Regions from separate parts of the Neorhizobium sp. NCHU2750 genome, predicted to be linked through region 3. Evidence: predicted binding sites of a transcription regulator. Region 3 holds the regulator's gene; each other region holds the start of a gene.

Region 1 (10,428 bases), 1.7 Mb from region 3:
GGCGGTCACCCCAGCGGGAATCGGCCAGATATTGCAGTTCCGATGACGAGACGCGCACGACGACCTGTTCGCTGTCCAGCATCTTCACCGCCGTCGGTTCCGGCACAAGAATCTGGCGGTTCTTCAGCGACGGGCCTTGGGCGACCGGCGTCATGTGCAGGTCGAACGTGTCGTTATTGGCCTTGGTGCCGCAGCCGGTGAGCAGTGCCGCGACCAAGGGCAGCGTCAGCAGCATGGCGCGGCGGGCGGCGGGCAGGTGCGAAAACGTCAATAGACTCATGAACTCTTGAACCCCTGCCTGTTAGCGCCTTGTGCGGCCGTCAAATTGCTTGACGGTCTCGCCGCCGAACAGCAATCGCTGCGGATTGTCGTCGAAATTGGTGATGGTCTGATTGAGATTGTCCACCGTGCGGCGGGTATCGGTCACCAGCGTCTGGATGTTGTTCAGACCGCTGGTCGAGAAGCGCTGCAGGCTATCGGCAATCGGTCCGACGCGGGAGTTGATGTTGTCTGCCACCGTCTTGAAGGATTGCAGCGTCTGACGTGCCTGCGCAAACAGGCCCTGCGAATCGTCGCTGGAGACGAGGCCGTCGACCTTGGCGAGGATCGTGTTGACCTGGGTCGAGGCACCGTTCAGCTTCTTTGCCAGTTCGGTGAAATCGGTGATCGCCTTGTTGATGTCCTGCGAGCGATGCGCGACGTCGTCGATCACGCCGCGGGCGGAGGAAAGGGTCTGCCTTGCATCCTCGGAAGCGGCCGAAATGTTCTGGATGGTTTTGCCGATCTGGCCCGGGTCGACGGCCGCCATCAGGTTGTCGGCACGCTTCAGCACGGATTGCGCGTCGGTGCCCGCCTGGGCGAAGCTTGCAGCAGCATTGCGGACATTGTCGATGACCGGTCCGAGATTGTCGGAAGCATTGGCGGCGTTACGCGTCAGACGTTCGGCATTGCCGACCACCTGGTTTACACGATCGGCATCGATCGCGCGGACAAGCTGCTCGGCAGCCTGCAGGGTAGAGTTCAGCGTGCCGGAAACCCGGTCGACCGTCACCGAGAGCGTCGACAGGCTGTTGAGGAATTTGTCGATATTGTCGGAATTCTTGGAAAGCGCCCCGGTGAAGGTATCGACATTGCGGATCGTCTGGGTCAACGGACCACGTGCATCACCGACGAAGCCCTGAATGTCGCCGATTGCCGCATCGGCTTTCTGCAAGATCTTGTCGGCAGTCGCGAGCAGGTTGGTGACGCTCGACTGGTCGGCGATCAGGACAGCCGGGCGGCCAGCATCCATCGACTTCTTGAGGATGTTTTCCTCGCCCTTGGCGCCACCGGAAAGCTCGATATAGGCCGCGCCCGTCAGGCCCTGCACTTCGAGCACGGCCTTGGTAGACTGATAGACCGGCGCATCGGCACGCACCTGGGTGAAGGCAATGGAATAACGCGGGTCGTCCGGATCGATGGTCAGGCCGCGCACGGAGCCGACCGGAATGCCGTTGAAGCGCACCGGCGAGCCGACCGAGAGACCGTTTGCGGAGCCGGGGATGCGAATCGCCAGATCTGCCGTCGGCCCTCCACGACCGGACTGCGCCATCCAGTAAACGAAGCCGAAGGCGGCGGCGATCACCAGCAGGGTAAAGAAGCCGACCAGGGCGTAGTTTGCTTTCGTTTCCATGGACTTAGATCACTTCCTCACGTCTGCCGGCGGCTGGTTTTCATTGGTCACGACGGAGCGCGCCCGCTTTCCTCGGAAATAGGATTGAACCCACGGATCATCGAATGCGAACATATCCTGCAGCGTACCCTCAACCAATACCCGTTTCTGGCCGAGCACGGCAATACGGTCACAGACCGAAAACAGACTGTCGAGGTCGTGGGTCACCATATAGACGGTAAGACCCAGCGTATCGCGCAACTTGGCAATCAGCGCATCGAAATCGGCAGCGCCGATCGGGTCGAGACCGGAGGTCGGCTCGTCGAGGAAAACAAGGTCGGGATCGAGCGCTAGCGCACGGGCAAGCGCTGCACGCTTGATCATGCCGCCCGAAAGCTCCGAAGGGTATTTATCGGCCGCATCCGGCGGCAGGCCGACAAGTTCGAGCTTCAGATAGGCGAGTTCGTCCATCAGCGACTGCGGCAAATCGAGATATTCGCGCATCGGCAGCTGGATGTTTTCCTTCACCGTCAGCGCCGAGAAGAGCGCACCATGCTGGAACAGCACGCCGAGCCGCGTGTCGAGCGCCATGCGCTCCTGATCGGTCGCCTTCTCGTAGTTGACGCCGAGGATCTTGATCTCGCCTGCCCGGTGCGGCAGCAGCCGCAGCACGGTGCGCATCAAGACCGACTTGCCGGTACCCGATGCACCGACGAAACCGAGAATTTCGCCGCGATAGATATCGAGGTTGAGGTTGTCGAGAACCAGCTTTTCGCCGAAACCGACCTTCAGGTCGCGCACCGAGAGGACGACCTGACGATCGTCGCCACCCGCTGCTGTCCTGTTGTCCATCACCTGAAGTCCGTCTTCCATGCCCGCCGCCTCAGAAATCGATCGAGGAATAGAAGATGGCGAAAAGCGCATCCATGAGAATAACGGCGAAGATCGACTTCACCACCGCGGAGGTGACGTGCTGGCCGAGCGATTCGGCGCTGCCGCCGACCTTCATGCCTTCGACAGCAGCGACGATGCCGATGGCCAGCGCCATGAACGGCGCCTTGATCATGCCGGAAGCCACCGACGTATAATCGACCGCTTCGTGAAGGCGCGACAGGAATGTGTCGAAGGTGATGCCAGAATAGCTCCAGGCGACGATGGCCGCACCGTAGAGTGCCGCGAAGTTTGCGATGATGGTCAGGAGCGGCAGGGCGATCGTCAGGGCCACGAGACGCGGAAAGATCAATACGCCGATCGGGTTGAGGCCGATGACCGTCAACGCGTCGATTTCCTCCCGCATCTTCATCGATCCGATCTCGGCGGTGATGGCGCTGCCCGATCGGCCGGCGATCATGATCGCGGTCAACAGCACGCCGATTTCGCGCAATTGCAGAATGCCGACGAGGTCGACGACGAAGATCTCGGCGCCGAAATAGCGCAGCTGGAAGGCGCCCTGCTGGGCGATGATCGCACCGATCAGGAAGGACATCAGCACGATGATCGGAACCGCCCTCACCCCCATGCGGTCGATATGGGTGACGACGGAGGCCGGAGACACGCCCGAGCCGCGACCGAATTTCAGCTGCGCACCCCGCACGGCGGAGCCGAGGATGTGCATCGCCGCATAGAAATCGCTGCCGACTTCTGCGACCAACTTGCCGGGCGGCGAGAAGATGCGTTCGAACAAGCTTCGCTTGTCGGGACCGGGCGGCGGCGGCGCCGGCGACGTTTCGGGCATCGCACCGATCAATTCCTCAATCGTGCCGTTGCCACCCGACACCTGCGGTTCATGCCCCTCGCCGCTCTTTGCCGTCATCAGGCGGCGAATCAACCAGGCGCCGGCCGTGTCTATTCCGGTTATGCCCGAGACGTCTATTTCGACCGCCCCTTTGCCTCCGGTCTTGGCCAGATGGTCGAGCGTCTTCAGCACCGGCGAGATCGAATGATTGCGCCAGTCGCCCGAGAGAATATAGCGCTCCGCGCCATCCGGCAGCTCTTGCGCTTCGATTTTGGCCTGACTGGAACTCACGTGTGGCAGGTGCTCGCTACTTGGGTCATTTGCGCAATCCATTGATTGCGCTCCGGTAAAACGCAATATAGCTGCATCGGCCCGATTTGCCACAACAGGACGCGTAAAACCATGCCCCGTCACCTTGAAGCAACAATCGAGGCCTTCCCCATTGCCGGCAGTTTCACCATCTCGCGGGGCTCGAAAACGACGGCGGACGTCGTCGTCTGCACCATCACGGAAGGCGGCATTGCCGGTCGTGGCGAATGCGTGCCCTATCGTCGTTACGGCGAGACGATGGAAGGCGTATTGGCCGAGATAAAGGCGGTTTCGCAGGCGATCGAGGCCGGAATGACGCGCGATCGGTTGCAGGAAGGGATGAAGCCCGGTGCCGCCCGCAATGCGGTCGATTGCGCTCTCTGGGATCTGGAGGCCAAAAGCACGCGACGGCGGGTCGGCGAGATGATCGGGATGACCGGTCGCGAACCCATCATCACGGCCTTCACATTGTCGTTGGCGGATGCGGCAACCATGGCGGCGGATGCCAAAAAGAACTGTGCACGACCTCTGCTGAAGATCAAGCTGGGCACCGAAGATGACGAAGCGCGCATGCGGGCGGTGCGTGATTCGGCTCCCGAATCGCGAATCATCGTCGATGCCAACGAGGGGTGGACGGCCCACAATATCGAGCGTCACCTCGATATCGCCAAATCCCTCGGCATTGCGTTGATCGAACAGCCGCTACCGGCCGGCGATGATGCGCTGTTGTCGCGCATCGAGCGCCCGGTTCCGATCTGCGCCGATGAAAGCGTCCATTCCACCGGCGACCTCGCGTCGCTTCGCGACCGCTACGATGCCGTCAACATCAAGCTCGACAAGACCGGCGGCCTGACCGAGGCGCTGCGGACGAAGACTGAGGCGAAACGACTGGGCTTTCAAATCATGGTCGGCTGCATGGTCGGAACATCGCTTGCGATGGCACCGGCGGTGCTTCTGGCCGCAGATACGGATTATGCCGATCTCGACGGGCCGCTTCTGCTTGCCCGTGATCGAGAAAACGGGCTTAGATATGAAGGCTCGCTGGTCTATCCGCCGGAAGCCGGCCTGTGGGGCTGAAACCGGCCAGCCAGAATGATGATGGCAAGGCGATGATGGTAAAGCCGATGGCTGCATCGGCGACATGATCAGGAGACTGGCGCTACGGTAATCGCGATGACGATACCGACAAGTATTGCCGTGCCGCCGCACAAACACGCCGTCGTAGAGACATAGGCGAAGGAAGACCCGACGCACTGCAAAACCAGATAGGTGGCAACACTCGGGTCGAGCGGAGTGCACACCCAGCGAGCAATCGCGACGGCGCAACCGAACCGGATCATGGCCGACATATCTCAGGATCCGGCCCACCACGCGCAAATCGCAGCCATATTAGAGGTTCGCAATTGACCCGACACAGTCCGCTGCCGGATCAGCCAGCCTACAAATCGAAGCGACCAGACCCATCCAGAATAATTAAAGTGTAATATAAATGATCAACATGTAATCGAATTTTTCAACTTTCGTTTTGACTATTTGACGACCTTAAAATACCATAGGTTGCAGTGCTTCAGGATGGATTATCCAATGAACGCAGATGACACCTCACCATTGATGGATGATATCGTCGAGCGGGAACGCGAATTCCATAACAATAGGTTTTCCCAGGATTCTGATCCGCGCGAATTTCTCGACAAGTGGTATAGAACCATCAAAAACGGCGCGGATGCGCAGGATGAACAGGTTATCCGGCTGTCAAAGAACGCCGATGTAATGGAATATGGGTGCTCTGACGGCGGACTTTCTATCGATCAACTCCGCCTGCCGCGTTTTGCAAAATCACTCAGCGGCATCGATATTTCAGACGTCGCAATAGCCAAAGCGAACGATAAAGCGAGGCTCCAAGGCCACAAGAACTCAACGTTTTACGCTATGGACGCGCAAAACATGACGTTTAAGGCAGAGAGTTTTGATTTGGTTTTCGGTCGAGGCATTATCCACCACCTCGATCTGGACCTATGCTACGCGGATGTATGCCGTGTGTTGAGGCCTGGTGGACGAGCGGTATTTTATGAGCCTATGGGGCACAATCCTGTGCTCAATCTTTACCGCGCCAGGACGCCAGAGATCCGAACACCTGATGAGCATCCTCTGCTGGTAGCGGACTTTAAACTCGCGAAGAAGTATTTCTCCGGAGTATCTGTCACATATTTCGGGCTCGCAACAGTGCTCAGCGCCGTGGTTCCGGGTACTGCCGGTCGTGTCGGTTTACAATTGGGACACGCTGCGGACGCAGTATTGCTCAACATTCCATTTATCCGACGATTTGCGTGGTATGCACTGATCACTCTTCAAAAATAATCGTCTAGACACCTCGATTACCTTGATTGCCCAAGAGATCGCTGGCGAGGACATTTGATCCGTGGAGCAGCTGAGCTGGATTATATCACCGGCGGCCTGACCGAGGCGCTGCGGATGAAGGCCGAGGCGAAACGACCGGGCTTTCAAATCATGGCCGGCTGCATGGTCGGAACGTCGCTTGCGATGGCACCGGCGGTGCTTCTGGCCGCCGATACGGATTATGCCGATCTCGACGGGCCGCTTCTGCTTGCCCGCGATCGTCCGGGCGGACTTCGCTACGAGGGCTCGCTCGTCTATTCGCCGGAAGCCGATCTCTGGGGGTAGCGCCCGGAGGCAACCGTGATTGCCGCAAGGCCTATCAGTGCCAGCACCACCATGGCGTAGTAGCCGTAGATCTCCAGATGGCGGTAGATGATGCCCGAAAGCAGCGTCGACAGCGCCAGGAATGCACCGTTATAGGCAACATATGCCCCTTGCGCAGAGGCCTGACGGTCTTCCGCCACGGCTTCCGAAAGCCGGTATTGCAGCCCGAGATGGACGAAGGCGAAGGAAAAGGCATGGCCGAGCTGCAGGATCGCATAGAACCATGCCTCCCCGCCGACCGGAAATAGCGACCAGCGGAGAATGCCGACAAAGCAGCCGAACCGCATCAGCGTCCAGGGCGAAAAGCGTCTGGCGATATGGCCCGAGACAAAGAAAACACAGATCTCGGCCATCACCCCGATGCACCAGAGGCCGGCAATGACGCCGTTGGAGAAGCCCATACCCTGCCATTGGATGGTGCTGAAGCCATAGAACATGCCATGGCTGGACTGGATCAGCGAAGCGCCGATCAGGAGCAGATGTACCTGCCTGAACGGCAGGCCACGAGGCCCGGCAGCGCTCCTTGCAGGCCGAACCATGATCTCCCGTCCCAGCCGCGGAGCGACGAAGGCGACAGCTAGGGATGCGACAAGCACGACAAGGGCTGTAATCGGCACGGCATTGGTGCCGATCAGCGACGAGAGATTGCCGGCAACGAGCGTCATGACGACGAAGCCGATCGATCCCCAGACGCGCATGCGGCCATAGAGAAATCCCCAGCGCCGGACGCCGGAAATGGCGATTGCCTCGACCATCGGCGCATAGGGCGCAAACAAGGCGGCCTGGATGCCGACGATCGCCAGTACGACCCAAAAATTGCTGGTCACAAAAAGTCCGATGACCGACAGCAGCGACAGGGCTGAGGACCAGACCAGGATCCGATAGGGCTCGCTGGCCATGCCGGCGAGCGTGCCGGTGCTCGTCGCGACCGCGACCCGACAGACGACCTGGGCAGCCAGGACCGCAGCGATCTGGAACGGGGTAAAGCCACAGCTTACCAGCCAGACCGGCAGATAGGGAACGAGTATGCCGTTCAGCGACAGGGGCGCTGCGTAGGCGAGAGAACAACGAAACTGGAATTGCGCAGGCGCGGCAGGAAGGGTTGCAGGCGTGGACACGGAATCACGGATGTCGGTGAAGGTCTTTCGACACTATCACGGGCGGGCGCCCTGCAAAGCAGAATTGTAGAAAACCGCGCCGGCAACCCGGCGGATTTCTACGCCGCCTCATGATGCCGGGTGTGACCGTCCACCCCCGGCATGCAAATACAAGATGATCGAATTTGGAGCCGCGTCCTGCGCCCCGATCAGGCTGCCCGCATGTCCTTTGCCTCTGCCGGGGCCGGCAGTGCATGAAGCTCGGCGGTCGCGCGGATATCGCGCCAGGTGATCAGCTCAAGCTCACCGTTCATGTTCTCGGCAATTGCCGTGCAGCTCTCCACCCAGTCGCCGGTATTGACGTAGTGGATGCCTTCGATATCGGTCATGACCGCGTGATGGATATGGCCGCAGATGACGCCATCCACCTTGTTGCGGCGGGCTTCATCGGCCACCACCTTCTGGAACTCGCCGATGAAGTTGACGGCATGCTTGACCTGCAGCTTGGCCCAGGCCGAGAACGACCAGTAGGGCATGCCGAGACGGCGGCGCACCGCGGCGAGCACGACGTTGATGGCGATCGCGGCATCATAGGCCCAGTCGCCGAGATAGGCGAGAAGACGGGCGTTGCGGACCACGACGTCGAATTCATCACCGTGCAGGATCAGGTATTTCTTGCCGTCGGCCATCTCGTAGATGGCGCGGTCCGCAACCTCGATACCGCCGAAATGGGTACCCGGGAAATCGCGCAGGAATTCGTCGTGATTGCCGGGGATATAGACGATGCGGGTGCCCTTGCGCGCCTTGCGCAGCAGCTTCTGCACCACGTCGTTGCAGCCCTGCGGCCAGAACCAGCTGCGCTTCAGGCGCCAGCCGTCAACGATGTCGCCGACGAGGAAAACCGTGTCCGCTTCGTGATATTTGAGGAAATCGAGAAGCAGTTCGGTGCGTGCGGCCTTCGAGCCGAGATGTACATCGGAAATGAAGAGGGTCCTGAAATGCCGCGTCTCATACGTGCCAGTCACGGAGGCCATCCTTTCGTCGTCCGTCCCATGCTCTGAAAACCAGAGTCGTGTTTCAGGATGATGACAACCGGGCATTTGCCCGGCCCCAACCGCCGGTGTTCCTATTTCCGCCATGAGGTGAAATTAGCTGCTGTTCGACCGCATCGATTGATGTAAGGAGGAAACGCATCCTCCCCAATATTGACAGCGTATTCAGCAAGGCAGGAGACACTATGGACGCGCATGAAAACTCGAAGCCGACCCCGCCGGCCGGTGCCAGCCTTGACGACCAGGCATTGTTCTTCCACCAGTACCCGCGTCCCGGCAAGCTTGAGATTCAGGCCACCAAGCCGCTCGGCAACCAGCGCGACCTGGCGCTTGCCTATTCGCCGGGTGTGGCTGCCCCCTGTCTTGCGATCCGCGACAACCCGGAAACCGCTGCCGATTACACGGCGCGCGCCAATCTCGTCGCGGTCGTCTCCAACGGTTCGGCCGTGCTGGGGCTCGGCAATATCGGCCCGCTCGCGTCCAAGCCGGTAATGGAAGGCAAGGCCGTCCTGTTCAAGAAGTTCGCCGGCATCGATGTGTTCGACATCGAAATCGACGCACCGGGCATCGACGCGATGGTCTCGACCGTCGCAGCGCTTGAGCCGACCTTCGGTGGCATCAATCTCGAGGATATCAAGGCGCCGGAATGTTTCGAGGTCGAGCGCCGGCTGCGCGAGACGATGAACATCCCGGTCTTCCACGACGACCAGCACGGCACGGCAATCATCGTCGCCGCCGCGATCCTCAACGGCCTGGAACTCGCCGGCAAGTCGCTGACCAACGTCAAGATCGTCACCTCGGGTGCCGGTGCGGCTGCGCTCGCCTGTCTCAACCTGCTCGTGTCGCTCGGCGCGAAAAAGGAAAACATCTGGGTCCATGATATCGAAGGCCTCGTCTACGAGGGCCGTGTCGAACTGATGGACGAGTGGAAATCGGTCTATGTGCAGAAGAGCGACAAGCGGGTTCTGGCCGACAGTATCGACGGCGCCGACGTCTTCCTCGGCCTTTCCGCACCGGGCGTGCTGAAGCCTGAACTTCTGGTGCGCATGGCGGAAAAGCCGCTGATCATGGCACTTGCCAACCCGACACCGGAAATCATGCCGGAACTTGCGCGCCAGGCCCGCCCCGACGCGATGATCTGCACCGGTCGCTCCGACTTCGCCAACCAGGTCAACAACGTCCTCTGCTTCCCCTATATCTTCCGCGGCGCGCTCGATTGCGGTGCCAGCACGATCAACGAAGAGATGAAGATGGCTGCGGTCAAGGCGATCGCAGCGCTCGCCCGCGAGGAAGTCTCCGACGTCGCGGCGAAGGCCTATAGCGGTGAAACGCCGGTCTTCGGCCCCGATTACCTGATCCCCTCGCCGTTCGATCCGCGCCTGATCCTCAGGATCGCGCCGGCCGTCGCCCGTGCTGCCGCGGAAACCGGCGTCGCCTCGCGTCCGATCCAGGATTTCGACGCCTATATGGACGAGCTCAACCGCTTCGTCTGGCGTTCCGGCTTCGTGATGAAGCCGATCTTCGCTGCGGCCAAGGCCTCCGAAAAGAAGCGGGTCATCTTTGCGGAAGGCGAAGACGAGCGGGTTCTGCGCGCTGCCCAGGTTCTGCTCGAGGAAGAGATCGCCAAGCCGATCCTGATCGGCCGTCCGTCGGTCATCGAGGCACGCCTGAAGCGTTTCGGCATCCGCATCCGCCCGAATGTCGATTTCAGCGTCGTCAATCCGGAAGACGATCCGCGTTACCGCGAATATGTCGACGACTATTTCGCGCTGGTCGGCCGCAACGGCATCAATCCGGAAGCGGCCCGTACGATCGTGCGCACCAACAACACGGTCATCGGTGCCCTGTCGGTTCGCCGCGGCG
Region 2 (10,428 bases), 300 kb from region 3:
CGAAGATGCTTCTGGCCGACGAGCCGATCGCCTCGCTCGATCCGCTCAACGCCAAGATCGTCATGGATGCGCTGCGCGACATCAACGAACGCGAAGGCATTACCGTCATCACCAACCTGCACACGCTCGATACCGCCCGCAGCTATTGCGAGCGGATCATCGGCATGGCCCAGGGCAGCGTCGTGTTCGACGGTCCGCCATCGGCGCTCAACGCGGAAGCCATCCAGCAGATCTACGGCTCCGACAAGGATGGCGCCGGCATCGACGAGACGATGACCTCGACCAGCATCAACATTCCCGCCGCGCAGGTCGCCGCGGGCCAGGAATTGGCCGGACAAGGCACACTGGCAAGCGCCAGAGCCTGAGAGCCGCACCGCCGATCGTAAAGCCCGCGTCAAGGGCACTCTTTTCATGACCCAACTCCGGACGAACCGGAAACAGGAGATCACCATGCTGAAAAAAGCTCTTCTCTCTGCCGTCGCGCTGACCGTGCTCGCCGGTTCCGCCATGGCTCAGGACGTCAAGGTTCTGCGCATCGGCCTCGACGGCTCGGAAAACGAAGCCGACCAGATCCGCAGCACCCAGTGCGTCGCCGATGGCCTGAAGGCTGCGACCGGCGTTCCGGAAGTACAGATCTTCCCGTCGCCGGACTATAACGGCGTCATCCAGGGTCTGCTCGGCGGCACGATCGACATCGCTTCGATGGGCGCTTCCTCCTATGCCGCAATCGCCATCAAGGACCCGAACGCCGTCTCCCCGATCCTGACCTACACCCAGTCGGACGGTTCGAGCGGTTACTACTCGATCATGGTTGCCCGCAAGGATTCGGGCATCAAGACGCTCGCAGATCTGAAGGGCAAGAAGCTCGGCTTCGCCGATCCGGACTCGACCTCGGGCTATCTCGTCCCGAACGTCGCGCTGCCGAAGGAAATCGGCATGCCGGTCAAGGACTATTTCTCCGAAACCGGTTTCGGCGGCGGCCATGAGAACCTCGTCCTCGCCGTTCTCGACAAGAAGTTCGATGCCGGCACGACCTTCGGTTCGGGCGTTGGCAAGTGGGAAGAAGGCTATACCGGCGGCAACCTGCACCAGATGGTCGGCAAGGGCATTCTCGACATGGACGACATTGTCCAGATCTGGAAGTCGCCGCTGATCCCGAACGGCCCGCTGATGGTCTCCAACAAGCTGCCGCAAGCCATGCGCGACAAGATCGAAGCCTTCTTCCTCGACCTGCCGAAGAAGGACCACGATTGCTTCAAGTTCTACACCCAGGGCGACAACAAGGACTACATCAAGGTCGATGCGTCCTTCTACCAGACGATCATCGACGCCCGTAAGTCGGTTATCGGCGGCTGATTTTCATCCCCATCCTCTGGCGGCGGCGCTCTTGTCAGCGCCGCCGTTTTTCAAGAGAGAGCGCAGATCATGGCAATAGTCGGCGAACGGAACAATGGTGGCCCGATCAGCACCCGGGAGGGCGCGCTCGGATCCGCGGCATCGATGATGATGCAGCATTACCGGCAGCAGCTGCGCACGCGGCGCGTCTACACGGCGATCTCGATCGTTATCTTTCTCGCCGTGCTGTTTGCCTCGCTGCGCTTTGCCAATGAGGCGAATGCCGGAAAGTTCTTCGAGCGGCTGCCCTTCTTCTTCGATTTCATCCGCAGTTTCGTGCCGGACAGCCCGATGGAAATCGTCCGGGCCATGTTCGACCTGCCCTCGCCCTATGCCGACGGGTCTCTCAAGTACAATTATACTGCTGATCGCCACTACATCACGGCCTCGCTCTACATCCCGAATTTCTTCTACCAGCTGATGATCACCATCAACATCGCGCTGGTATCGACGATCATCGGTTCAGCCCTTGCCTTCCTGCTCTGCTTCTTTGCCTCGACCAATCTGGTCGGCGCCGGGGTGACGCGTTTCGTCGTGCGCCGCATCATGGAAATCCTGCGCGCCTTCCCGGAGATCGTGATTGCCGGCCTGCTGACGGCGATCCTGTCGATCGGCCCGATCGCGGCGATCATCGCGATCACGGTGCATACGATCGGTGCGCTTGGAAAACTGTTCTTCGAGGTGGTCGAGAATTCCGACATGAAGCCGGACGAGGGCTTGCGTGCTGCCGGTGCAAGCTGGGTCGAGCGGGTGCGTTTCGCCATCGTTCCCCAGGTGCTGCCGAACTTCGTCTCCTACACGCTGCTGCGCGCCGAGATCAACGTGCGCGCCTCGACCATTATCGGTGCGGTCGGCGGCGGCGGCATCGGTGAAGTCTTCCGTCTGGCGATCGGCCGCGATCACGCTGCCAAGACCTATGCGATCATCATCCTGCTGCTCGTCAGCATCATCATCATCGACCAGTTTTCCGCCTGGCTTCGCCGCCGGCTGATCGGCCACCAGTCCTTCGAATTCGGAAGGGGAGCAGCCTGATGACGTCTTCGGTTCCGACCATCAATGCTTCCGACCGGGAGCGCCTGCGTACTGCCTATCCGCAAGTCTTCCATCGCTCGTTGATGCAGCGTTACGGGTTCGTGGCCGGCATTGCGGCGGTCATCGTCTATCTTGTGATCTGCTTCTTCGCCTTCAATGTCGGCCCTGCCTTCATGAACGGCCAGTGGGAGCGCGCCTCGCTCTATGTGCAGGACTGGTATTCGTGGCGGGCCCAGCCGCGCCTTCGCTTCGAAGACAACGGCACGGTCAAGGCGCAATGGTCGAGCCGCGGCCAATATCGGCAGGGTGCCGACATCTTCTGGCTGCAGCCGACCCAGGCAGGCGGCTACACGGTGACCTTCGGCAGCGACAAGGACCGTCTAGACGTGACGACCAAGCAGGTCGACGTCTACCTCAACGGCAAATCCTATCCGGTGACGATCAGCGACGATGCCGCCACCGCGCCTCTTGGCGCGCCGGCTGCGATCCGCCAGGACGGGTCGAAGGTCATTGTCTATTACGGGTTCGAAGGCCAGGCCGAAATCCGCTCGAGCCAGGTCTATGTGCAGCGCCGTTTCCTCGGCTGGGCGAATTTCCTGTTCGATACGAAGTCAGATTTCTGGGGCAAGAGCTGGGGTGAACTCGCAACCCTTGCCACTGTCGGCGACCGTCTCGATCCGGCCCGGTCCAATATCAGCCACATGGTCGACGATTTCCTCGGCAACAATGTCTGGCAGCATGCCGATATTCTGTCGAAGCTTTTACAGACGCTGGTCATGGCCTTTGTCGGCACGCTGCTCGGGACGGTGTTCGCCTTCCCGCTTGCCTTCATCGCCGCCCGCAACATTACCCATAACCGTGCCGCAAACTGGGGCATGAAACGGTTGTTCGACTTCCTGCGCTCGGTCGACATGTTGATCTGGGCGCTGTTCTTCACCCGCTCCTTCGGTCCCGGACCGATACCCGGCATTGCCGCGATCTTTTTCACCGATTCCGGCGCGCTTGGAAAAGTCTATGCGGAAGCGGTGGAAAATGTCGACGACAAGCAGCGTGAGGGCGTGAAATCGGTCGGAGCCTCGCCGGTGATCGTCAACCGGTTCGGCGTGGTCCCACAGGTCCTGCCGGTGTTCATCTCGCAGTCGCTGTATTTCTGGGAATCCAATACGCGTTCGGCAACTGTGATCGGCGCCGTCGGCGCCGGCGGCATCGGCCTCAAGCTGCTCGAAGCGATGGGCACCAATGCCGACTGGGACAAGGTCGCCTATATGGTGCTGCTCATCCTTTTCGTCGTCTTCCTGTTCGACAATGTCTCGAATGCGATCCGCTCGCGGCTGATCGGCGGCCCGACCCACTAAGTACACGCCAAAACTGCATCGGCATCATCATTCTGTCATGGAAATCTTTTAGGCGCAGGGCTGTCTTCGGGCACGACGGATGTCTAGACTTCTAGACCTCCGTCTTCGACTTTTCTGATTCCGGAACGATGCCTTGCGCTACGCCATATACTTCTCCCCCGCCGCGGATCATCCGCTGACGCAAACTGCATCCCGTTGGCTTGGGCGCGACGCGTTTACGGCCGGAACCTTTCCGACGCCGGAAGTCTCCGGCCTTTCGAAAGAGGACGTTCATGCGCTGACTGCCGATCCGCGCCGCTATGCCTTCCATGCGACGCTCAAGGCTCCGTTCGAGCTGGCAGAGGGGAAGACGGAGGCGGAACTGATCGAAGCCTTGGAAGAATTTGCCGCGACAAGGAAGGCATTCGATATCCCGAACCTGGTGATCGGCCAGCTGGGCCGATTCTTCGCGCTGGTGCCGGATCAGATCTATTCCGAGCTGCAGGACTTTGCCGCCCGGATCGTCGAGGATTTCGAGGCGTTCCGCGCTCCGCTTTCCGATGCCGATATTGCCCGCCGCAAGCCGGACACGCTGTCGCCGGAGCATCGCGCCAACCTGATGCGCTGGGGCTATCCGCATGTGATGGACGCGTTCCGCTTTCACATGACGCTTTCCGGCCAGGTTCCGCCGGAGCAGGCACCTGCCATGCGTGCAGCGCTGGAACCCCGTTTTGCCGCCTTTACCAACAAGCCGCTGTCGATCGACGGCGTCGCGCTCTTCGTCGAGCCGGCCCGCGGCGCAGATTTCATCGCCCATCGCTGGCTGCCCCTGAAGCCGGCTTCCGAGCTCAGAAAGACCGCCCCATGACCGAAACCGTATTCAAGAATGCCCGCATCGTGCTGGAGGACAGTATCCTCTCCGGTTCCGTGCAGATCCGTGATGGCCAGATCGCCGACATATCCGAGGGTACGGCACAGACCGGCGAGGATTTCGAGGGGGATTATCTCATACCGGGTCTGGTCGAACTTCATACCGACCATCTGGAGCAGCACTATTCGCCCCGCCCCGGCGTACGCTGGGATGCCACTGCCGCGATCCAGGCGCATGATGCGCAGATCGCCTCTTCCGGCATCACCACCGTGTTCGATTGCCTGCGCATGGGATCGGACGAGGATGGCGGCTTCGAGCATGGCGAGATGCGGACGATGGCGGATGCGATCCAGTCGGCCGAACGCGAGGGACGGCTGCGCTCGGAACATCTGATCCACCTGCGCTGCGAGGTCTCTGCCGACAATGTGCTGGAGCATTTCGGCGATTTCGAGAACGACAGCCATGTCCGTCTCGTCTCGCTGATGGACCATGCGCCCGGCCAGCGCCAGTTCCAGACGATGGAACAATACATCTTCTACTACCAGAAGAAGCGTGGGCTTTCCGACGAGGCCTTCAAGCTGTTCATCGACAAGCGAGTGGCGGAATCACAGCGCAACTCGACGCCGCACCGGATTGCCATCGCCAGGCATTGCGCCGAGCGCGGCATCACGGTCGCAAGCCATGACGATGCAACGCTCGACCATGTGGACGAGGCGATCGAGAACGGCGTCAAGCTTGCCGAGTTCCCGACCAGTTTCGAGGCTGCCGCTGCATCCCACAAGGCCGGCATGAGCGTGTTGATGGGGGCGCCGAACGTGGTGCGCGGCAAGTCGCATTCCGGCAATATCGCCGCCCGCGACCTGGCAGAGAAGGACGTGCTCGACGTTCTCTCGTCCGACTATGTTCCGCTCAGCCTGCTCTATGCTCCCTTCATCCTGGCCGACGAGATCGACGGTATTTCATTGCCCAAGGCGATCGCCATGGTGACCTCGACCCCGGCCCGTGCGGCAGGGCTTGCCGATCGCGGCCGGATCGCCACCGGGTTGCGCGCCGATCTCGTGAGGGTCCACCGGGAAGCGGGCGTGCCGGTATCACGCGCGGTCTGGCGGCAGGGGCGACGGGTGGCGTAATGGACGGCTCCCTGGAGATCCGCGCCAGCACGCATCCGGGCTGCATGGTGGTGGTCGTCGGCCCAAGCGGGGCCGGCAAGGACACGCTGATGGCCCATGCCGCACGGTTCTTCCGCGACCGTGCCGATGTGGTTTTTGCGCGGCGGGTGATCACCCGCGATGCCAGCGCCGGCGGCGAGGATCATGACGGCGTTTGCGAGGCGGACTTCGAGAGCATGGAAACGGCCGGCCGGTTTTCCGTCTCCTGGCGGGCACACGGATTGCGCTACGGCATTCCCTTCGAGACGGCCGAGGCTGTGGCGGCCGGCACCTTGGTCATCGCCAACGGTTCACGTTCGGCATTGCAGTTCTTCGCCAAAGCCTATCCCCGGCTCGTCGTCGTCAACGTGACGGCAAGGCCGGAGGTACTGGCCGCGCGGCTGGAGGCCCGAGGGCGCGAAAGCCGGGACGACATCCTGCGGCGGCTGGCGCGCAGTTCGCTCGGCGTCATCGGTGACTATCACGTCGTCACGATCGACAATAGCGACGATCTGGAGACTGCCGGCAAGGCTCTTGTCGAGGCTCTTTCTTCTTTGCTTGCACAAGATTTAGGCTCGCAAGAAAAATAACTGCAGCACGCTTTACAGTTGTTCCAGCTCCTCTACCTTGAGTATTTCGATTATCTAATGGAGCTGGGCGGTGATCGAGACGCGGAAACATGACGGGGTCTCCACAGATCCCGAGTCACCCTTTTTATCGGCGCTCGAAGGGCGCATGGTCGTATTGGAAATCGTTGCCATGACCTCCCTGGCCCTGGCGCTCGATACGACCGAAGGCGGCAATGGCGACCAAGCTCGCGGGATTGCTGCGCTTATCCAGGACACGGTTCGACAACGGTGTCTGGAATTCGGCCTGAACGATGCGGCGCAACGATCGGCCAATGCTTATGCCGACGAGCTACTTTCGACCGCGCTGCATTCGCTCTATCCCGAATAAATCCCTATTCGGGATAAACCAGAGCTGAAAGTTCAGTGTGCTTCATCCCAGTTGGATGCAGCACGCGCATCCACCTTGAGCGGCACCTTCATCGATATGGCCGGCATGGCCGCCTGCTCCATGGTCGAGACGATGACGGGCATGGCGCGTTCGACCTCGGCATCCTCGACTTCGAAGATCAGTTCGTCATGGACCTGCAAAAGCATGCGGGCAGACAGGCCCGCCTCTGCCAGTGCGGGCTCCATCTTCACCATGGCGCGGCGGATGATATCGGCTGCCGAGCCCTGGATCGGTGCGTTTATCGCGGCACGTTCGTTGAAGGCGCGCATCGATGGGTTGGAGGACTTGATTTCCGGATAATGCGCGCGGCGGCCGAAGATCGTCTCGACATAACCGTGTTCGCGGGCGAACGCCTTGGTCGTCTCCATGTAATCGCGGATGCCCGGAAAGCGCTCGAAATACTTCTTGATGTAGTCGCTTGCCTCGGATCGCTCGATCGACAGCTGGTTGGCAAGGCCGAAGGCCGAAATGCCATAGATGATGCCGAAGTTGATCGCCTTGGCGCGGCGGCGGATCTCGCCCGGCATGCCTTCGACCGGCACGCCGAACATTTCCGACGCGGTCATCGCATGAATGTCGATGCCGTCCTCGAAGGCCTGGCGAAGTTGCGGGATGTCTGCCACATGGGCGAGCACGCGCAGTTCGATCTGGCTGTAATCCGCCGACAGAAGCTTGTTGCCCGGCGTGGCAATGAAGGCCGTGCGGATCTTACGGCCCTCGGCGTTGCGGACCGGAATGTTCTGCAGGTTGGGTTCGGACGAGGACAGGCGGCCGGTCGTCGTCGAGGCCAGCGAATAGGATGTGTGAACCCGCTTCGTTTCGGGGTGAACATAGCCCGGCAGTGCGTCGGTATAGGTGGATTTGAGCTTGGTCAGCTGGCGCCAGTCGACGATCTTGCGCGGCAGTTCGGCACCTTCGGCCGCGAGGTCTTCAAGCACTTGCGCCGAAGTGGACCATTGGCCGGTCTTGGTCTTGGAACCGCCGGGAAGGCCCATCTTGCCGAACAGGATATCGCCGAGCTGCTTCGGCGAGCCGATGGTGAATTTCTCGCCGGCCAGTTCATAGATCTCGTCTTCGAAGGCAGCCGCTTTCTGCGCCAGTTCGCCGGAAAGGCGCGACAGGATCTGGCGATCGATCGAGATGCCGCGCTCTTCCATGCGGGCCAGAACGTCGACCATCGGGCGTTCCAGCCGCTCGTAGATGCGGGTCAGGCCGATGGCTGCCAGTTGAGGCTTGAGCACCATCCACAGGCGCAGCGTCACATCGGCATCCTCGGCCGCATAGGCGGTGGCGCGGTCGATATCGACGAAATCGAAAGTCACGCCGCTCTTGCCGGAACCGGCGACATCCTTGAAGGCGATCGGCTTGTGGTTCAGCCAGCGTTCCGACAGCGCGTCCATGCCGTGACCACCTGACTTGCCGGCTTCCAGCACATAGGACATCAGCATCGTGTCGTCATAGCCCTTCACGGTAATGCCGTGGCGCTTCATGACGAGATAGTCGTATTTGAGGTTCTGCGCGACCTTCAACACCGAAGGATCTTCGAGCAGCGGCTTCAAGCGGTCCAGCGCGTCGCGGACCGGGATCTGGTTTTCCGCCATTCCGCCGCCCAAGAGATCGCCGACGCCGGTCTTGTGGGTGAGCGGCACATAGGCGGCACGGATATCGAGGCCGGACGGGTTCCTGCTGTTATCGGCTATCGCGAGCGAGAAGCCAACGAGTTCCGCCTGCATCGGATCAAGCGAGGTGGTTTCGGTGTCGAAGGCGACGAGGCCGGTTTCGCGGGCGGCGGCAATCCACTCTTCAAGCGTGGCGAGATCGCGGATCGCGACGTATTTCGTGGTGTCGATCGTGGCAGCGGCGAAGGCTTCCGCACGGCCTGCGGCCAGCGACTGCGGTGTGGCACCGTCGGCGCCAGACGCTGCAACAGGCTTGGCCATCGCAGGCGCCTTGTCAGCCGCAGCCTCATCGGCTTTGGCCGGAGCGGCCACGTCGAGATCGGGGCCATGTGCGTCCGCACCCCATTCGGTCTCGATGACGGCGGGCTCGATGGCATTGGCATCGCAATCGCAGGCAGAGGCGACGCGGCGTGTCAGGGTGCCGAATTCCATAGCCTTCAGGAAGGCGACGAGTTTCGGGCCGTCCTGCGGCTCTAGGAACAAGGCGTCAAGATCGAGTTCCAACGGCACGTCGGTCCTCAATTCCACCAGCTGGCGGGACAGGCGGGCGAGATCGGCATTGGCGATGATGTTTTCGCGGCGCTTGACCTGCTTGATCTCGCCGGCGCGGGCGAGCAGCGTGTCCAGATCGCCGAATTCCTCCAGCAGCTGGCCGGCGGTCTTCGGACCGATGCCAGGGATGCCCGGCACGTTATCGACCGAATCGCCGACCATGGCCTGCAGGTCGATCATCTTTTCCGGCGGCACGCCCCATTTCTCGATGACATCGGGAATGCCGATCTGCTTGTCCTTCATGCTGTCATACATGTGGACCGTCGGCGTCACGAGCTGCATCAGGTCCTTGTCGGATGACACGATCGTGACATCGGCGCCGGCAGCTTCCGCCTGGCGGGCGTAGGTGGCGATGATGTCATCGGCCTCGAAACCCTCGGTCTCGATGCAGGGCAGGTTGAAGGCGCGGGTCGCCTGGCGGATGAGGCCGAATTGCGGGACGAGTTCTTCCGGCGGCGCGGAGCGGTTCGCCTTGTAGGCGTCATAGAGATCCTTGCGGAAGGTCTTAGACGAGTAGTCGAAAATCACGGCCAGATGGGTGGGCGTGACGCCGACGGAGGTGTCTCTGGCGTCGGTCAGGAGCTTCCACAACATGTTGCAGAAGCCGGAGACCGCGCCGACCGGCAGGCCATCGGATTTTCGGGTCAGCGGCGGCAGCGCGTGAAACGCGCGAAAGATGAAACCGGAACCGTCGACTAGGAAGAGGTGATCGCCTTTTTTCATGGGCATGGAATAGCGTGGCGCAGGATCGGCGTCCATGAAAACTTATGGCCCCCATACAGCCCCTGGCCGCAGAAACCTTACCGATTTGTAATGGCGCTTTCCCTTGAAAAGCCGCAATCCGCCTCACATTTCAAGCTCACCGGCGACTGATAACGCCGCAGTCTGGTAGATGGCTCGTCCCCCGCCTCGCCAGACCGGACAAAGGCCTATCCCCCTCTCCGGGTCTTTGTCTCCCATAGGAAACGCCACGGCCGCCCCCTCCCGGCCGTGGCGTTTTTATTTGCATTTTGTCCATGATCGGACACCCGGCGATCTTGCCAATCGACGGCGGCTGCCTCAATCTCCCATTTCCATCGCGTAGTATCGATCATCGTTTACCAGCATGGCTGGTTTCCCTGGAAAAATTGGGCGGAGGCCATGGGATTCGATCGCTCGCAGTCTGCGACCTATCTGGCGGGCCAGCTGGCGCGGGTCTTTTCACGATCGCTGCAGAAGCGGGCGGCGGCGCTCGGCTTTTCTCCCGGCCAGTTTCCGGTGCTGCTGGAACTGTGGCAGGAAGACGGGCTGACCCAGAAGCAATTGCTCGACAAGCTGGAAGTGGAGCAGGCTACCCTTGCCAATACGCTGGCACGCATGGAGCGGGATGGACTTATCGCCCGCACGCCGCATCCGAGCGA
Region 3 (10,428 bases):
TGGATGCCGGCCTGCGCAAGCAGGGCGTGACCGACAATCTCGTCATCCTGCAGCAGCGCAAGCGCCTGGAAGAGAAGATCCGTGAGATCGAGGACGAGGAAATCGATCGCATGGCGCGCGTGGCGGAACCGGCGCGAAGCGAGCAACAGATCGATCCTTTCCTGCTCGATCCGGTGATGCGCAGCGATAGCCCAGCAGCCTCCGGCAGAAGCGAGCAGCCACCGGAAATAGAAATGCCGGCCGCCGCGCCGCGCGCGGCCGTTTCTCCTTCCTCTGCCGGGTCATCTGCGATCGGTGGTGTCACCCGTTCCACCTCCGTGGAGGCTGATCGTGGTGCAGGTCCATCCGTCATGCCGGACGAAGTGCCCGCTGCCTATCGGGATGCGCCGGTCTCGACACCGCTTCCCGAAGTCCCGCAAGCCGACATGCCGTCCGGCAAGGCCGGTCGCAAGGCGGAGAAGAAGAAAAAGGCCAAGGCTGCCGCCGAAGCGCCGGCAAGGCGCAGCAGAAGAGGCCGCCGCAAGCGCAGCCTTCTCTCCCGTCTGATCACCTGGATCATCACCCTGGCGGTTGTCGCCGTCGGTTGCTACATCTTCTATCAGTCCGGCATGGTCCAGTCGGTCATCGATGACGCAACGCGCAGCGCAAGCCGCCTCGCCGGCGTGCAGGCTTCGGGACAGGGGCCATCGGCGCTGTCGTCCCGCGGCGGATTTACGGACGAGTGGGCCGATATTTTCGAGCCGAAGGACACGTCAGCCTTCAAGGCCGAAGCCCAGGCGCAGGCTGAGATCGGCACGGGTTCCGAAGGTCCGGCGCTCAAGATCACCTCGTCAAGCCCGAACGAGGCCGGCGACGTGGCGATTACTGTGCCAGTCGACGTACTGCGCCAGCTTGCCGGCAAGAGCGCGACATTTGCCATCACCATTCAGTCGGCCGGCAACCAACTTTCGCAGTTTGCTGTAAGCTGCGATTTCGGCAGCCTGGGTTCCTGCTCGCGGCATAGGTTTACCGCCACGCAGGAAAGGCAGGACGCCTTGCTCAAGGTGGATTTCAGCGGCACGGCTGCACCGAACGCGCCCGGCCGCCTGCTGATCAACACCGGCATGGGCGGCACCGGCAATTCGGTCTTCATCTATTCGATCCGGGCATTGCCCGGCGAATAAGATCAGCCCTGCCGCACCTGTGCCTCAATTAGAATTGGAACGGGGACCTTGTGGCGCATCGTGACATGCGCCACATGCCGTTCTTGCCGTCGATTACTTGGCGAACTTGTGGCCGAAGCCGAGGATCTTGTCGTCGATCTCGCCGATAGCCTCCTTGTCCTTGCCCTCATAGTCGAGCGACAGAAGGATGTGGCGGATCGCGTTGAGCCGCGAGCGGCGCTTGTCATTGGCAAGCAGGACTGCCCAGGGCGCGTCCTTAGTATGGGTTTCCTCCAGCATCCGGTTGCGCTTCTCCGTGTACTGGTCCCATTTCGTCAGGGCGGCGATGTCCATCGGGGAGAGCTTCCAGATCTTCAGCGGGTCGTGGCGCCGGTCGTGGAAGCGCTTCAGCTGCATTTCCTGGCCGATATCGAGCCAGAACTTGAAGAAATGGATACCGTCTTCGACGAGCAGCTTTTCGAACTTCGGCGTCACTTTCATGAAGCTGTCATATTGGGCCGGCGTGCAGAACCCCATCACCGGCTCCACGACCGCGCGGTTATACCAGGACCGGTCATAGAGAACGATTTCGCCCTTGGTCGGAAAATGATCTGCATAGCGCTGATAATACCACTGGCCTGCCTCTGTCTCGGTCGGCTTGGTCAGCGCCACCACGCGTGCGGTACGCGGGTTGAGATAGGACCGGATGGAAAAGATCGTTCCGCCCTTGCCGGCGGCATCCCGCCCTTCGAACAGCGCCATCAGTCGCTTGCCCGTCGCCTGCAGCCAGAACTGCATCTTGACGAGCTCGATCTGCAGCTTCTCCAGCTGTTTCTCGTATTTGTCGCGGTTCAGCTTGTCTTCATAGGGATAGCCGCCCGAAGCCAGCGCATTGTCCTCCACCCAGTCCGGCAGGGTCGGATTGTCGATGTCGAACTGGCGCTTCTTACCCCCGATCTTCAGATCGACCGTCCTGCTTTCGCCTGTTGACATGCATGCTCTCCTCTTGGCCTGTGATCTCTGCAACGATATCGCAATCGGCGTCGCCGCCACGCTATCCGAAGGTGGCACTGCGGGATAGGTTTTCCAGAGGGCTTGATGCACAAGTGTCATGGAAAGCTTATATCACCACATGTTTATCGGGAGGGCACCGGCGTTTTCGGCCGGGCCTCAGTTGAGGGTCTCATGGCGTCGAGTGCAGAGCAGGCAGGTCGGGGTGTCGTCGCGGCAGTGGCGCGTGAATGGCTTCTTCTTTTACTGCTGACGCTCGTTGCAATCCTCGCCGCCGTTGCCGGAATTCTCTGGTTTGCGGTCCTGCCGGCATGGCTGGTGCTGGTGGTTGCCGTATTGTCCAGACGTCCGGTGGTGGAAACCGTCGAAATACAAAGGCAGTCTATCGACGATGACACGCCTGCCGATCCGCTGCCGCCCATTGCTGCCACGCTGTCGGCTCTCGACATGCCTGTCCTCGTTCTCGACGCCGAGGCGGTGGTTCTCTGGGAAAACAAGGCGGCGGAAAAGGCGCTCGGCCTTTTGCCCATAGGCTCGCATCTGTCCGCCCGGCTTCGTTCGCCGGGGATCCTCGATATGGTCAACGAGACGATCGCTACCGGCGAGCCCAACCAGATCGAATATTCCGAGCGGCTTCCTTCCGAGCGCGTCTTCCTCCTGCGCGTGTCTCTGATCGTGCCGGCCTCGGATGACGAGGCGCGCGCCGGCGAGCTTTTCCTGTTGTCCTTCCGCGATATTTCCGAACTGCGCCGCCTCGATCGTATGCGGTCGGATTTCGTCGCCAATGCCAGCCATGAGCTGCGCACGCCGCTGGCCTCGCTGCGCGGCTTCATTGAGACGTTGCAGGGCCCGGCAAAGTCCGATCTGGCCGCCCATGAGCGCTTTCTGGCGATCATGTTCGATCAGGCGACCCGCATGAGCCGTCTGGTCGATGACCTTCTCTCCCTGTCCCGCCTTGAGTTGAAGTCGCATATCGCACCTGACCAGACCATCGACCTGAGGCCCGTCATCGGCCATGTCCGCGACGCCTTGTTGCCGCTTGCTGAGGATCTGGGCGTCGAGATCCGGCTCCATATGCCGGATGAAAAGGTGGAGGTTCTGGGTGATCGCGACGAACTGGTCGAGGTTTTTGAGAACCTCATCGAGAACGCCTGCAAATATGGCCAGGAAGGCAAGGTGGTGGACGTCTTCCTGCGCAATGCCCCGTCGCAGCCGGTCGAAGTCAGTGTTGTCGACCGTGGTCCGGGCATTCCCGCCGAGCATGTGCCGCGGCTCACTGAGCGCTTTTATCGCGTCAGCGTCGCCGACAGTCGGTCCAAGAAGGGGACCGGATTAGGCCTTGCCATCGTCAAGCATATCCTCACCCGCCACCGCGCCCGCCTGGTGGTGAAGTCCGAGATCGGCGAGGGGACGGATTTTACCGTCAGATTTTGACATAAAAAGCCAGTATTGCAATGCTGTGCAATGGGTTTGTCTATAAGTATCAGATAGATAATCTGTCACAAATGTTTCATCGAAGTGACATAAAAGGGTGTGGCTAGAGCAGCTAGAGAGATGCTTGCGAGCGCCGGTTTCCTGGTCTCGTGTGGCGACGAAACGCAGGGCAGGCCGACAGGGAATTCATGGTTTCCACGGCGCTCCGGGTTAGGGCCGCGTGATCGAACTATTGTCCTTGCCCTTGTTTGAAGGGCGCTTTTGTCGGCGCGGTGCGTCGATGCCGAATATCCGAAGAGGAGCTCCTCATGAATAACTTCTTCCGCCCAATGGCACTTGCGGCTGTTGTCGCTGTAGCCGGTGGCTTTGTTTCCACCGCAGCAAATGCTGCCGACATCACCGGTGCAGGCTCGACCTTCATCTACCCGGTTCTCGCCAAGTGGGCGGACGCCTACAAGAAGGAAACCGGCAACGGCCTGAACTATCAGTCGATCGGTTCCGGCGGCGGCATCAAGCAGATCAAGGCAAAGACGGTCACCTTCGGTGCCACCGACGCTCCGCTCAAGGGCGAAGACCTCACCTCGACCGGCCTTGCACAGTTCCCGATGATCATGGGGGGTATCGTTCCCGTTGTGAATATCGAAGGCGTAAAGCCGGGCGAAATGGTTCTCGACGGCAAGACCCTTGCTGACATCTTCCAGGGCACGATCACCAAGTGGGACGATGCTGCCATCAAGAAGCTGAACCCGAACGTCAAGCTGCCGTCGCAGGCTATCGCTGTCGTTCACCGTTCTGACGGTTCGGGCACCACCTTCAACTTCTCCACCTATCTGGCCGACGTTTCGGCTGACTGGAAGGATAAGGTTGGCGTCAACACGGCTCTCGAATGGCCGGTCGGTATCGGCGCCAAGGGCAACGAAGGCGTTGCTGCCAACGTCGGTCAGACGGCAGGTTCGATCGGTTACGTCGAATACGCCTATGCCAAGCAGAACAAGCTGATCTTCACCGACATGATCAACAAGGACGGCAAGAAGGTCGAGCCGACCTCCAAGACCTTCGCTGCTGCTGCTGCCAACGCCGACTGGAACTCCCAGCCGGGCTACGGCGTCATTCTCGCCAACCAGCCGGGTGCCGACTCCTGGCCGATGACCGCATCGACCTGGGTTGTTCTCTACAAGACCCCGGACGACAAGGCTGCTACCGCCGAAGCTCTGAAGTTCTTCGCCTGGTCCTACGAAAAGGGCACCAAGCTTGCTGACGAACTCGACTACATCCCGATGCCGGAAAAGGTCGTCAAGAGCGTTGAAGCCATGTGGGCAAAAGACGTCGCTGCAAAGTAATGTGACTGGATGGGGGCGCGTTCGTCGCGCCCCCTTTCCCTCCTCAACCGGCCAAACTTCAAGGACTGGAGCATGACTTTGGCAATCGCGGAGCGCGTCGATAGCAGACGCGAAAAAGTGGTTCGGCATTTCGCCCTGACCGATACCATCTTCCATTGGGCCTGCCGCCTGGCTGCCATCATCGTCCTTGTGATCCTCGGCGGCGTCTTCGTGTCGCTGGTCACCGGTTCCTGGACGGCGCTTACGACCTTCGGTCCCGCTTTCCTGACGACAGAGCGCTGGAGCCCCGTGGCCGAGACCTTCGGTGCGCTTGCGCCGATCTACGGCACGCTCGTCACCGCCGCCATCGCCATCGTCATCGCCGTTCCGGTCGGCATCGGCATCGCCGTCTTCCTGACCGAACTCTGCCCGCGCCCGCTGCGTCGCCCAATCGCCATTGCCGTCGAGCTTCTCGCCGGTATTCCGTCGATCATCTACGGTATCTGGGGCCTGTTCGTCTTTGCACCCTTCCTGCAGGCGACCGTCCAGCCCTTCCTCATCAATCTCTTCGCCGATGTGCCTGTCCTCTCCGACATTTTTGCCGGACCGCCCTATGGTATCGGTGTTTTGACCTCGTCGCTGATCCTGGCCATCATGATCCTGCCGTTCATCGCCTCGATCACCAGGGACGTGTTCGATACGGTTCCGGGCGTTCTGAAGGAATCTGCCTACGGCATCGGCTGCACCACCTGGGAAGTCATCCGCCGCATCGTCATCCCGCATACGCGGGTCGGCATCATGGGCGGCGTCATGCTGGCTCTCGGCCGCGCACTCGGTGAAACCATGGCCGTCACCTTCGTGATCGGCAACTCGCACCGCCTGAGCGCATCGATCATCGCGCCCGGTACGACGATTTCGGCAACGATCGCTAACGAATTCACCGAGGCTGACGGCGATCTCTACGTATCGTCGCTGATGTCGCTCGGCCTCATCCTCTTCTTCATCACCTTCCTCATTCTGGCAGCCGCCCGCTACATGCTGCTGCGGATGGGTCGCCAGGCAGGAGCTTGATCTCATGAGCACGATCTATGCACGCCGAAAGGCCACCAACGGATTGATGATGGGTCTCTGCGTCGCCGCTGCCGCAATCGGCCTCGCCTGGCTGGCACTCATCCTCGGGGCGCTGCTCTACAAGGGGCTGGCTGGCGTCAATCTCGCCGTCTTCACCGAAATGACCCCGCCTCCGGGTTCCGCCGGCGGTCTGCTCAATGCCATCTATGGCAGCGTGATCGTCTCGATCATCGCCATGATCATCGGCACGCCGATCGGCATCCTTGCCGGCACCTACATGGCTGAATACGGACGCTTCAGCAAGCTGACCATGATCGTGCGCTTCATCAACGATATCCTTCTCTCGGCGCCGTCGATCATCATTGGCCTGTTCGTCTACGAATTGCTGGTCCGTCCGATGGGGCATTTCTCGGGCATTGCCGGCTCCGTGGCGCTCGCGATCCTGGTTGTCCCGGTTGTCGTCCGCACCACCGAAGACATGCTGAACCTCGTGCCCAACGCCCTGCGCGAAGCCGGGACCGCGATCGGTGCGCCGCGCTGGATCGTCATCCGCTCGGTCGGTTATCGCGCTGCGATGTCGGGCATCGTGACGGGTGTGCTCCTGGCCATCGCCCGCATTTCGGGCGAGACGGCACCGCTTCTCTTCACGGCTCTGAACAATCAGTTCTGGAGCAGCAATCTCAATGCGCCGATCGCCAGCCTGCCGGTTACTATCTTCCAGTTCGCGCTGAGCCCCTATGCCGAATGGCAGCAGCTTGCCTGGACCGGTGCCCTCATCATCACCCTCACGGTTCTGTCGCTGAGCATCATCGCCCGCAGCCTCACCGGACGTAAAGAAGGATAATGACCGAAATGGTTTCCTTGGAAAAAGTTGCTCCGCAGAATGTCTCCGACCGCGCCAAGATCGAGATCAAGAATCTCAACTTCTACTACGGTGAATCGAAGGCCCTGAAGGACATCTCGATGGTCCTGCCCGAGCGCAGCGTCACCGCCTTCATCGGTCCGTCGGGCTGTGGCAAGTCGACCCTGCTGCGTGTGTTGAACCGCATCTACGAACTTTACCCGAAGCAGCGCGCCGACGGCGAAGTTCTGGTCGACGGCAAGAACATTCTCGACCGCAACCAGGACCTCAACCTGCTGCGCACCAAGGTTGGTATGGTGTTCCAGAAGCCGACGCCGTTCCCCATGTCGATCTACGAGAACATCGCCTTCGGCGTCCGTCTCTATGAACAGGTCTCCAAGGCAGAGATGGACGAGCGCGTCGAGGCGGCACTGCGCCGTGCGGCCCTGTGGAATGAAGTCAAGGACAAGCTGAATGCCAGCGGCACAAGCCTTTCCGGTGGTCAGCAGCAGCGCCTCTGCATCGCCCGTACCGTTGCCGTCAAGCCGGAGATCATCCTGCTCGACGAGCCGGCATCGGCTCTCGACCCGCTCTCGACCGCAAAGATCGAGGAACTGATCGACGAACTGCGCGCCGAATACACGATCGTCATCGTCACCCACAACATGCAGCAGGCTGCCCGCGTCTCGCGCCAGACCGCCTTCATGTATCTCGGCGAGCTGATCGAATTCGACGAGACGGCGAAGATCTTCACCTCTCCGCGTGAGAAGCGCACCCAGGATTACGTCACCGGCCGCTTCGGCTGATCGGTTTCGTTTCAGGCCCAAAACCCTGCGACCCAGTCGCACGATTTTCGTGAATATTGTTTCCGGAAGGACCCGAAGATGGCTTCGACCCACACGCTATCGGCTTTCGATGAAGAACTGCAATACCTGACCCGCCGCATCTCCGAAATGGGCGGCCTGGCCGAGCAGATGTGCGGCGATGCCGTGCGTGCCCTGGTCAATTCGGACTCTTCGCTGGCGCAGAAGGTAATCTCCGACGACGTGATCCTCGACCACGGCGAACGCGAGATCCAGGACAAGGCGATCAGCACCATTGCCCGCCGCCAGCCGGTTGCGGCAGACCTGCGCGAAATCGTCGGCACACTGCGCATCGCAGCCGATCTGGAGCGCGTCGGCGATCTCGGCAAGAACACCGCCAAGCGCGTCATCGCGGTGCAGGGCACCGGCGTACCGCGCAAGCTCGCCCGCGGCATCGAGCATCTGTCCGATCTGGCGCTCGTCCAGCTCAAGGAAGTGCTGGACGTCTATGCCAGCCGTTCGGCGGAGAAGGCCGAAGCCATCCGCCTGCGCGACGAAGAGATCGACGCAATGTACACGTCGCTGTTCCGCGAGCTTCTGACCTACATGATGGAAGATCCGCGCAACATCACCACCTGCACGCATCTGCTGTTCTGCGCCAAGAACATCGAGCGCATCGGGGACCACGCGACCAATATCGCAGAAACCATCTACTACATTACGACTGGTGCCCAGCCGGAAGGCGAACGTCCGAAGGACGATACGTCGAACACGGTCGGTGCTCTCGCCAACTGAGCCCTTTGGGCTCGGTGGGCTGATGTGACGGAGCGAATTGAGCATGCAGCCAAGAATTGCTGTCGTGGAAGACGAGGAAGCGCTGAGCGTCCTCCTCCGCTATAATCTCGAAGCCGAGGGCTACGAGGTCGAGACGATCTTGAGAGGGGATGAAGCCGAGATCAGGCTGCAGGAACGTGCGCCTGACCTTCTTATCCTCGACTGGATGCTTCCCGGCGTGTCGGGTATCGAGCTTTGCCGGCGTCTACGCATGCGGCCCGAAACCGAGCGCCTTCCCGTCATCATGCTGACGGCACGCGGCGAGGAGAGCGAACGTGTTCGCGGATTGGCCACCGGTGCCGACGATTACGTCGTCAAGCCATTCTCGACGCCGGAGCTGATGGCTCGCGTCAAGGCGATGCTGCGCCGCGCCAAGCCCGAAGTTCTCTCCAGCGTCTTGCGCTGCGGAGACATTGAGCTCGATCGCGAAACGCACCGCGTTCATCGCAAGAGCCGTGAAGTCCGTCTCGGGCCGACGGAATTCCGCCTTCTGGAATTCCTGATGACTTCGCCCGGCCGCGTCTTTTCCCGCTCGCAGCTTCTCGATGGCGTCTGGGGCCATGACATCTACGTCGACGAACGCACCGTCGACGTCCATGTCGGCCGCCTGCGCAAGGCGCTCAACTTTTCCAACATGCAGGATGTCATCCGCACCGTTCGCGGCGCGGGCTATTCGATGGAGTCTTGATCGGACGTCGATCGCAACGTGTGAAATCCCGGCCCGAGCGTGATCACTCACCTCGGGCTGTTTTCGTTTCTGTCGTAACCTTCAGGCTCTGGCCTGCTCTCGCCATTCGGGCAGGGGGAATAGCCTGTCATAGGCCAGATTGAAGAAGAAGGCATAGACCAGGTAAAACAGCGCGAAAGATATATCCATCACCAGTGCCTGGAGGAGGCCGACGCCGAGATACCAGGCGATGAACGGCATCAGCACGATCAGCAGGCCAAGCTCGAACAGCACCGAATGCGCGACCCGCAGCCACACGCTTTTCTGCGTGCCGCCGCGAAATTTCTGCATCAACTGGTCGAAGCCGAGATTGTAGAGATAGTTCCAGCCCGTCGCCACCGTGGCCGAGACGATGCCGACGACACCAATATGGCTGACCGGCAGGCCGAACACGAATGCCGCCAGCGGCGTGAAGATCGCAAGTCCGATGATTTCGAAACTGATGGCGTGGCGAATATGATCGCTTGTGCTGCGCATGTCTGCAAACCCCATGGGCTCTGCCGGGTCGTCCCGGCGATTGATACCCGTTCTGGGGGAGGCCGTCCTCACGGCACATCAGATAGTGGTTTGAAAGCCTGTCCGCAAGTTTTCTCTGGCGCCGCGGTGTCGCAGGTCGCTCGCCCGATTGCGGCAAACAAAAAAGCGGGCTTCGAGCCCGCTTTTTCCAGAAGATCCAGCCTTGGATCAGGAGCGTGTTGCAGCCTTGCGGCGGTCGTGGACCGGCTGATAGGCGAGCTTTGCATGATAGTTGCAATAGGGCGAGGAGTCCGGGGACTCGCAGCCGCAGAAGTGGAATTCGTCGGTCAGCGGATCGCCGACCGGCCACTTGCAGGTGCGTTCGGTCAGTTCGGTCAGGGCAAGCTTGCGGGAGATCGGAACGACGACGTTGGAAGCCGGGCGATAGACCAGTTCCTGCGATGCCTCGAACTCGACCTCTTCCTTGAGTGCCGTAGCACCGACCGGGCGAGCAATCGTGCGGGTGGGCGCGCGACCAGCAAAGCTCGGAGCCCGGGGAGCGGCAGCTGCAGGGCGCTTGGGAGCGCGGTTGGTCGGAACGGTGCCGCCGGCCTTTGCGCGACCCGGCAGGTTGAGGCGGTGGACCTTGCCGATGACGGCATTGCGGCTGACGCCACCAAGCTGCGCCGCGATCTGGCTGGCGCTCAGGCCTTCGGCCCATAGCCTCTTGAGTTTCTCGACGCGCTCGTCCGTCCAGTTCATGCCCGTTCTCCGCCTTTGAACGTTGGTG

The links. Region 3 encodes PhoB, which activates phosphate uptake and scavenging genes when phosphate is short. Its sites were predicted from a motif close to TGTCATNNANCTGTCAT; they were not measured.
Region 1: NCHU2750_RS08715 (UDP-2,3-diacylglucosamine diphosphatase) is a predicted target of PhoB. The motif match lies at 8,588-8,604, and genes of this name have one in related genera.
Region 2: NCHU2750_RS19800 (DUF1045 domain-containing protein) is a predicted target of PhoB. The motif match lies at 3,805-3,821, and genes of this name have one in related genera.

What each region holds. Positions count from the first base shown of each region.
Region 1 covers NZ_CP030827.1:1,769,101-1,779,528, reverse strand. Annotated here, with positions in the region: gene NCHU2750_RS08755 (ABC-type transport auxiliary lipoprotein family protein) at 1-280, opposite strand, end outside; gene NCHU2750_RS08750 (MlaD family protein) at 302-1,672, opposite strand; gene NCHU2750_RS08745 (ABC transporter ATP-binding protein) at 1,682-2,503, opposite strand; gene NCHU2750_RS08740 (ABC transporter permease) at 2,535-3,686, opposite strand; gene dgcA (N-acetyl-D-Glu racemase DgcA) at 3,789-4,772, shown strand; gene NCHU2750_RS30420 (hypothetical protein) at 4,841-5,035, opposite strand; gene NCHU2750_RS08730 (class I SAM-dependent methyltransferase) at 5,280-6,053, shown strand; partial or broken gene NCHU2750_RS08725 (dipeptide epimerase) at 6,141-6,377, shown strand; gene NCHU2750_RS08720 (MFS transporter) at 6,347-7,534, opposite strand; gene NCHU2750_RS08715 (UDP-2,3-diacylglucosamine diphosphatase) at 7,723-8,547, opposite strand; gene NCHU2750_RS08710 (NADP-dependent malic enzyme) at 8,751-10,428, shown strand, end outside.
Region 2 covers NZ_CP030827.1:4,115,248-4,125,675, reverse strand. Annotated here, with positions in the region: gene phnC (phosphonate ABC transporter ATP-binding protein) at 1-365, shown strand, start outside; gene phnD (phosphonate ABC transporter substrate-binding protein) at 451-1,356, shown strand; gene phnE (phosphonate ABC transporter, permease protein PhnE) at 1,507-2,427, shown strand; gene phnE (phosphonate ABC transporter, permease protein PhnE) at 2,427-3,782, shown strand; gene NCHU2750_RS19800 (DUF1045 domain-containing protein) at 3,916-4,629, shown strand; gene NCHU2750_RS19795 (alpha-D-ribose 1-methylphosphonate 5-triphosphate diphosphatase) at 4,626-5,762, shown strand; gene phnN (phosphonate metabolism protein/1,5-bisphosphokinase (PRPP-forming) PhnN) at 5,762-6,370, shown strand; gene NCHU2750_RS19785 (hypothetical protein) at 6,441-6,737, shown strand; gene polA (DNA polymerase I) at 6,770-9,751, opposite strand; gene NCHU2750_RS19775 (MarR family winged helix-turn-helix transcriptional regulator) at 10,169-10,428, shown strand, end outside.
Region 3 covers NZ_CP030827.1:95,619-106,046, forward strand. Annotated here, with positions in the region: gene NCHU2750_RS00470 (hypothetical protein) at 1-1,163, shown strand, start outside; gene ppk2 (polyphosphate kinase 2) at 1,257-2,135, opposite strand; gene phoR (phosphate regulon sensor histidine kinase PhoR) at 2,328-3,587, shown strand; gene pstS (phosphate ABC transporter substrate-binding protein PstS) at 3,917-4,927, shown strand; gene pstC (phosphate ABC transporter permease subunit PstC) at 5,000-5,977, shown strand; gene pstA (phosphate ABC transporter permease PstA) at 5,982-6,821, shown strand; gene pstB (phosphate ABC transporter ATP-binding protein PstB) at 6,830-7,624, shown strand; gene phoU (phosphate signaling complex protein PhoU) at 7,703-8,416, shown strand; gene phoB (phosphate regulon transcriptional regulator PhoB) at 8,460-9,143, shown strand; gene NCHU2750_RS00515 (PACE efflux transporter) at 9,225-9,659, opposite strand; gene NCHU2750_RS00520 (GcrA family cell cycle regulator) at 9,867-10,400, opposite strand.